2 regions of the Pseudomonas knackmussii B13 genome follow, and region 1 is predicted to be linked to the other one. Evidence: riboswitches for the same ligand, from Rfam matches in the RefSeq annotation. Region 1 holds a riboswitch; the other holds the start of a gene.

What was found. A riboswitch is a leader RNA that binds a small molecule or an ion and turns the genes downstream of it on or off. The one in region 1 is predicted to bind manganese.
Region 2: it holds a riboswitch for manganese, as region 1 does, so the genes downstream of both, PKB_RS24635 (sodium:calcium antiporter) here and PKB_RS22955 (TMEM165/GDT1 family protein) in region 1, are expected to answer to the same signal.

Annotation. Positions count from the first base shown of each region.
Region 1 is NZ_HG322950.1:4,905,687-4,909,638, forward strand. It holds gene PKB_RS22945 (class I SAM-dependent methyltransferase) at 1-546, shown strand, start outside; gene PKB_RS22950 (amino acid permease) at 609-2,084, shown strand; yybP-ykoY riboswitch at 2,118-2,249, shown strand; gene PKB_RS22955 (TMEM165/GDT1 family protein) at 2,342-2,923, shown strand; gene PKB_RS22960 (ketosteroid isomerase-related protein) at 3,020-3,463, shown strand; gene PKB_RS22965 (NAD-dependent epimerase/dehydratase family protein) at 3,556-3,952, opposite strand, start outside.
Region 2 is NZ_HG322950.1:5,271,423-5,275,374, forward strand. It holds gene PKB_RS24630 (acetyl-CoA carboxylase family protein) at 1-1,728, shown strand, start outside; yybP-ykoY riboswitch at 1,767-1,943, shown strand; gene PKB_RS24635 (sodium:calcium antiporter) at 2,001-3,011, shown strand; gene PKB_RS24640 (type 1 glutamine amidotransferase domain-containing protein) at 3,112-3,789, shown strand; RNA gene ssrA (transfer-messenger RNA) at 3,858-3,952, shown strand, end outside.

The sequences.
Region 1 (3,952 bases):
CGCTACAGCCTGCCGCTGGCCGATGGCGAGCTGCAGGTGCTGACCCTGCCCGGCGTGTTCAGCCATGGTCGCCTGGACCGCGGCAGCGCCCTGCTGCTCGAGCACCTCGACGGCCTGCCGACAGGCCACGTGCTGGACTTCGGCTGCGGTGCCGGCGTGCTGGGTGCAACACTCAAACGACGTTATCCACAGAGCCGCCTGACCCTGCTCGATGTCGACGCCTTCGCCATCGAGAGCAGCCGCCTGACCCTGGCCGCCAATGGCCTGGAAGGCGACGTGATCGCCGGCGACGGCATCGACGCGGCTCCCACCGAACTGGCCGCGATCGTCAGCAACCCACCCTTCCACCAGGGTGTGCACACCAGCTACGAGGCCACCGAGCGCCTGCTGCGCGAAGCGGCGAAGCACTTGCGCCCAAGCGGCGAACTACGCCTGGTGGCCAACAGTTTCCTGCGCTATCCGCCGCTGATCGAGGAACACCTCGGAGCCTGCCGCAGCCTCGCCGAAGCCGACGGCTTCCGCATCTACAGCGCGCGGCGCGCCTGAGCCACCGATTCATTCCGGGCGCCACCAGCGCCCGCCAGCCGAGAACTCCCGTGAACAGCAATCTGAATGACGCTCCGGCGTCGGCGCAGCAAAGCGCTCCCCACCTCAAGCGCGCGCTCAAGCCGCGCCACCTGAACATGATCGCCATCGGCGGCTCCATCGGCACCGGCCTGTTTGTCGCCTCCGGCAGCACGGTGGCCACCGCCGGCCCGGGCGGCGCCCTGCTGGCCTATGCGCTGATCGGCGTCATGGTGTTCTTCCTGATGACCAGCCTCGGCGAGATGGCCGCCTACATTCCCGATTCGGGGTCCTTCTCGACCTACGGCAGCCGCTTCGTCGACGACGGCTTCGGCTTCGCCATGGGTTGGAACTACTGGTACAACTGGGCGGTGACCATCGCCGCGGAACTGGTCGCGGCGCAGCTGGTGATGAACTTCTGGTTCCCCGACGTTCCAGGCATCTACTGGAGCGCCGGCTTCCTCGCCATCATGTTCCTGCTCAACGTCTTCTCGGTGAAGGGCTTCGGCGAGGCCGAGTTCTGGTTCGCGCTGATCAAGGTGGTCGCCGTGGTGATCTTCATCGGCATCGGCCTGGCCAGCATCGTCGGCATCATGCACGGCATCGACGCGCCCGGATTCAGCAACTTCACCACTGGCGACGCGCCCTTCGTTGGTGGCCTGCAGGCGATGATCGGGGTGGCGATGATCGCCGGCTTCTCGTTCCAGGGCACCGAACTGATCGGGGTCGCCGCCGGCGAGTCGGAGCACCCGCACAAGTCGATCCCCAAGGCGATCCGCCAGGTGTTCTGGCGAATCCTGATGTTCTACATCCTGGCGATCTTCGTCATCGGCATGCTGATTCCCTACACCGATCCCAACCTGCTGAAGACCGACAGCAGCGACATCAGCACCTCGCCGTTCACCCTGCTGTTCCAGCGCGCCGGCCTCGCGGCCGCAGCCGGGGTGATGAACGCGGTGATCCTTTCGGCGATCCTCTCCGCCGGCAACTCCGGGATGTACGCCTCGACCCGCATGCTCTACATGATGGCCGTGCACGGCCAGGCCCCGCGCGTGTTTGCCCAACTGTCGAAGAGCGGTGTGCCGCGCCAGGCGCTGCTGGCCACCACCCTGGTCGGCGCGCTGTGCTTCCTCACCAGCTTCATCGGCGACAAGACCGTCTACACCTGGCTGCTGAACACCTCGGGCATGTGCGGCTTCATCGTCTGGCTGGGCATCGCCGCCTCGCACTACCGCTTCCGCAAGGGCTTCCTGGCACAGGGCGGGCGCCTGGAGGACTTGCCCTACCGCGCCAAGTGGTTCCCCTTCGGCCCGCTGTTCGCCTTCAGCCTGTGCCTGGCGATCACCCTCGGGCAGAACTACCAGGCCTTCATCGGCGAGCGCATCGACTGGGCGGGCCTGGCCGCCACCTACATCAGCCTGCCGCTGTTCCTGGCGATCTGGTGGGGCTACCGGCTCAAGCACGGCAGCCGCTTCGTGCGCTACGAGGAAATGGACGTCCGCGCCGGCGACGACGACTGACCGGCGCGCCTTGCCCTCCCTGCCCGAGTTGGGCAGAATGCGCGCCGTCCTAGGGGAGTAGTCTCCCGCGAGCGGCCTGCGGCCCTCGCCCGGCGCGCGTCAACATACTTGGCCCACAGGCCATGGCGCGTGCGACCCTCGGCCCGTCTCCCGGGCCGAGGGTTTGACAAGACCTATGACACGAGCGATCCGGCCCGGGGCGGGCGGATGGCACGTGTCATGGTGCTCTGTCGACCCGCCCCCAAGGAAAAAGCCTGATGGAATCCCTCTTCGTCCCGATCCTCGTGGTCGCCCTCGCCGAAATCGGCGACAAGACGCAACTGCTCGCCCTCGTCCTCGCCGCGCGCTTCCGCAAGCCCTGGCCGATCATCGCCGGCATCATCGCCGCCACCCTGGCCAACCACTTCGTCGCCGGCGCCGTCGGCAAATGGGTCTCGACCTTCTTCTCCGAAGCCACGCTGAGCTGGCTGCTGGCCGCGTCCTTCCTCGCCGTGGCGGCCTGGACGCTGATTCCGGACAAGCTGGACGACGACGAAGGCGGCGGCCTGAAGAAATTCGGCCCCTTCCTCACCACCCTGATCGCCTTCTTCCTCGCCGAGATGGGCGACAAGACCCAGGTCGCCACCGTGATGCTCGCCGCGCAGTACCCGCATTTCTGGCTGGTCGTGGCCGGCACCACCATCGGCATGTTGCTGGCCAACGTGCCAGTCGTCCTGGCCGGCAACTTCGCCGCCGAACGCCTGCCGCTGGCGCTCATCCGCCGCCTGGCGGCCAGCGCCTTCGCCGTGCTCGGCCTGGCTGCAGCCTGGCACGCGGCGAAGCTCTCCGGGTTGTTCTGAGGTTTCTTACGCTAACCACCGGCGGTCGGGCCAATGCCCGGCCGCCGCACCAGCTCCTAGACTGTCGGCCGTCGCCCCCTGCTGAAGGAAACAGCCATGACCGACAAGGACCTCAAGCGCCTGGCGCGCCATCACATCGACCTGAGCTGGAACAAGGGCCGCCTGGCCCTGGCCAGCCAGATGCACAGCCCCGACTTCCTCTACAAGAGCAGCTTCGCCGCCCAGCCCCTGGGCAGCGCCGGCTACTGCCGCCTGATCGAAGGCATCCGCGCGTCCATGGACGAGCTGGACGTGGTCATCGAGGAGTGCCTCCAGGAAGGCAACAAGGTGTTCACCTGGAGCACCCTGGTCGGCAGCATCAGCCGCCCGGCCTTCGGCTATCCGGCCAGCGACCGCGTGGTGAGCATCCCCGGCATGGCCTTCTGGTTGTTCAACAGCCAGGGCCAGCTGCAGGAACTCTGCACGCTGATCGACATGGAAAGCTTCCGCAGCCAGATGGGCCTGCAGCCAAGGCCATTGGCGGAGCAGACGCTGCCCTAGCCAACCCTGTAGGAGCGCGCCATGCGCGCGATTCGCGGCCATGGGCCGCTCCTACACAGGTCATCCCCGCGAACGCGGGGACCCAGCCAGCCTCACAGGTAGCCGTTGGAGCGGAACCAGGCGATCGCCCGGCGCAGCGTATCTTCCAGCGGCACGCTGCTCTGGAAGCCCAGCTCGTCGCGGGCCTTGCGCCCGTCGAGGAACTGCCCGCCGGCCATGACCTCGATGGCGGTGTCGTCGAGCAGCGGCAGCTTTCCGGTCAGCCGGTAGCGCCAGCGGCCCAGGGTCGCCAGCGCGCGGGCGCGATGCAGCGGCATCGGCAGCGGTGCCGGCTTGCCCAGCAACTGGGCGATGGTCGCGGTCAGTTCGCCCATCTCGACGTTATGCCCAGTCAGCAGGTAGCGCTCGCCGATGCGTCCGCGCTCCAGCGTCTGCAGCAGCCCGCGCCCTGCCTCGCCGGCATCGATGACGTTGCGTCGCCCCGGCACG
Region 2 (3,952 bases), 370 kb from region 1:
GAGGCAATGAAGATGGAATTCGAGATCAAGGCCAGCGCCAGCGGCATCGTCCACAGCCTGGCGGCCACGCCCGGCGACAGCCTCGACGAAGGCGCGCCGCTGCTGTTCATCGAACCCGCCGAAGTGGCCGCGCACAGTGCTGAACAGAGCAGCGAACTGGACCTGGATTGCATCCGCGCCGACCTCGCCGAAGTCATCGAGCGCCACGCCATTGGCCTCGACGAGCGTCGCGCGGAAGCCATCGCCAAACGCCACGCACAAGGCAAACGCAGCGCGCGGGAAAACCTCGCCGACCTGCTCGACCCCGACAGCTTCATCGAATACGGCGCCCTCGCCATAGCCGCGCAACGCCGCCGGCGCAGCCTGGAGGAGTTGCAGGCGATCAGCCCGGCGGACGGCCTGGTCACAGGCCTGGGTAGCGTCAACGCAGCGCTGTTCGACGAAGAGGCCGCGCGCTGCCTGGCCATCGCCTACGACTACACGGTGTTCGCCGGCACCCAGGGCGTGATGAACCACAAGAAGAGCGACCGCATGCTGCAACTCGCGGAGCAGTGGCGCATCCCGCTGGTGCTCTTCGCCGAAGGCGGCGGCGGGCGCCCCGGTGACAGCGATTACCTGGGCGTCGCCGGGCTCGACTGCGCCACCTTCATGGGCATGGCGAAACTCTCCGGGCTGGTGCCGCTGGTGGGTGTGGCGTCCGGCCGCTGCTTCGCCGGCAACGCCGCTTTGCTCGGCTGCTGCGACGTGATCATCGCCACCCGTGACAGCAGCATCGGCATGGCGGGCCCGGCGATGATCGAAGGCGGCGGCCTGGGCCGCTATGCCGCCGAAGAGGTCGGGCCAAGCCACGTGCAGGGCCCGAACGGCGTGATCGACGTGCTGGTGGAAGACGAGGCCGAAGCCACCCGCATCGCCCGCCAGTACCTGTCGTACTTCCAGGGCGAACTGCGCGACTGGCAGTGCGCCGACCAGCGCCTGCTGCGCCACGCCGTGCCGGAGAACCGCCTGCGCGCCTACGACATCCGCCAGGTCATCGCCACCCTCGCCGACGAAGGCTCGGTGCTGGAACTGCGCCGCCAGTTCGCACCCGGCATGATCACCGCGCTTGTGCGCATCGAGGGCAAGCCCTTCGGCCTGATCGCCAACAACCCCGCGCACCTGGGCGGCGCCATTGACGCCGTGGCCGGCGACAAGGCCGCGCGCTTCATGCAGCTGTGCGACGCCTTCGACTTGCCGCTGCTTTCGCTGTGCGACACCCCCGGCTTCATGGTCGGCCCGGAGGCGGAGAAGCAGGGCACGGTGCGGCACGTCTCGCGCATGTTCGTCACCGCCGCGAGCCTGAGCGTGCCCTTCTTCACCGTGGTCCTGCGCAAGGGCTACGGCCTGGGCGCCATGGCCATGGCTGCCGGCAGCTTCCACGCTTCGCTGTTCACCATCGCCTGGCCCAGCGGCGAGTTCGGCGCCATGGGCCTGGAAGGTGCGGTACGCCTGGGCTACGCCAAGGAACTGGCCGCCGTGGAAGACCCGCAGGAGCGGCAGAAGCTGTTCGACAGGATGGTCGCGGCCGCCTACCGCAACGGCAAAGGCCTGAACATGGCGAGCTTCCTGGAAATCGACGACGTCATCGACCCGGCCGAGACGCGCCGCTGGCTGCTGCGCGGCCTGGCCTCGGCGCCGAAGCCGGCAAAACGCGAGGGCAAGAAGCGCCCGCTCATCGACACATGGTGAAACAAACCCTTGAGCGCGCCGGGCATTCCGCTAGAATGCCCGGCGTCATTGGGGAGTAGCCGCCCGCCCGGTCCGTCCGGCGGGGATCACGCCAACATCCTTGGCCCGCAGGCCATGGTGTGATCAGCGCAGCGCCTGGCAAGACCTTTGACCATGCAACCTCCGCAACGGCCGGGGAGGCGCATGGTCATGGGTATCACACCGGCCGGGAGTTCCACCGTGATGCACCTTTCGCACCCCGCTTCGCCTTCTCGCCACGAGGAGCGCGCCGCATGCTGACTTTCGTCCTCGAACTGCTCGGCATGCTTTTGCTGATCCTGGTTGCTGCAGAAGTCTTCACCAACGCCCTGGAACACTTCGGCGAACGCCTCGGCATCTCCGAAGGCGTCACCGGCTCGCTGTTCGCCGCCATCGGCACCGCCCTGCCGGAAACCCTTGTCCCGCTGCTGGCCCTGCTCGCCGGCACCAGCAACGTGACGGTGAACGAGGAAGTCGGCGTCGGCGCCATCCTCGGCGCACCGCTGATGCTGTCCACCCTCTCCGCCTGCCTGATGGCCTGCTTCGTCATCGGCAAGCGCGGCCTGCGCGGGCGCCTGAAACCAGAGCGCAGCGGCCTGCTGCGCGACCTGAACTTCTTCCTCCTGGCGTTCACCCTGGCGACGCTGGCAATGTTCGTACCCTCGCAGCTGCACACCTACCGCATCGGCCTGAGCGTGCTGCTGGTGCTCACCTATATCGGCTACATCACGCTGACCATCCGAGCTTCGCGTGATCTCGTGGACGATGGCCATGGCACCGAGGCCGACGGCCCCATGCTGCTGTCGCGCATCGGCCTGCCGACCAACGCCTTCACCATCGCCCTGCAGCTGGTACTTGGCCTGGCCATGCTGGTGGCCGGCGCCAAAGGCTTCATCCACGGCGTGGAAGGCCTGTCGAACCTGCTCGGAGTATCCGCCCTGCTGATCTCGTTGCTGATCATCCCGATCGCCACCGAGCTGCCGGAAAAGGTCAACAGCATCCTCTGGGTACGTCGCGGCAAGGACACCCTGGCCTTCGGCAACATCACCGGCGCCATGGTCTTCCAGGGCACCCTGCTGCCGGCCATCGGCATCCTGCTGACACCCTGGCAGCCGCGCATCGAAGTACTGACCGGCGTGCTGATCACCCTGCTCGCCGCGGTCTGGCTGCGCATCAATGCGCATCGGGACGGCATCGCCGCGTGGGTCCTGCTGGGCAACGGCGCGCTCTACGTCACCTACCTGGCGATCACCCTGTCGCACTGACCGGCGCGCCGTGCAAGGCCGTCCGCAGCGCCTAAACTGACGGGTTCCAGCCAGCGCCACGGCGCTGGCTGCCGTCATACGCTGCAAGTAAGGAGAGGCCATGAAGATCCTGGTAGTGCTCACTTCCCACGATCAGTTGGGCGACACCGGCAAGAAGACCGGATTCTGGCTGGAGGAATTCGCCGCGCCCTACTACGTGTTCAAGGACGCAGGCGCCGAACTGACCCTGGCGTCGCCCAAGGGCGGGCACCCGCCGCTCGACCCCAAGAGTGACGAACCCGACGCCCAGACTCCGGCCACCGAGCGCTTCCGCCAGGACGCCGCGGCCCAGGCCGAACTGGCCAGCACGCGCGTGCTGGCCGAGGTCAGCGAGGACGACTACGACGCCATCTTCTACCCCGGCGGCCACGGCCCGCTCTGGGACCTGGCCGAGGACCGGCACTCCATCGCCCTGATCGAAGCCTTCGCCAACGCCGGCAAGCCAGTGGCCGCGGTCTGCCACGCACCGGGCGTGCTGCGCCACGTGAAGAACGGCGACGGCAAGCCGCTGGTCGAGGGGCGCCACGTCACCGGCTTCTCCAACAGCGAGGAAGACGCGGTCGGCCTGACCCAGGTGGTGCCCTTCCTGGTCCAGGACGTGCTCAAGGCCAACGGCGGTCGCTACAGCAAGGCCGACAACTGGCAGAGCCACGTCGAAGTCGACCGCCTGCTGATCACCGGGCAGAACCCGGCCTCCTCCGAAGCCGTCGCCAACGCCCTGCTCAAGTTGCTCGGCTGAGCAGGCCGCTTCGAGTGGCTATTGCGGCGGCCTTCGCGTAGAATGGCCGCCGACCTTCCAAGGTTCGTGGGGCCGATTAGGATTCGACGCCGGTGACGAAACTTGAGGGGCATGCCGAGTAGGTGACAGTTCTCGTAAATCCGCTGCCACACTTTCATAGTTG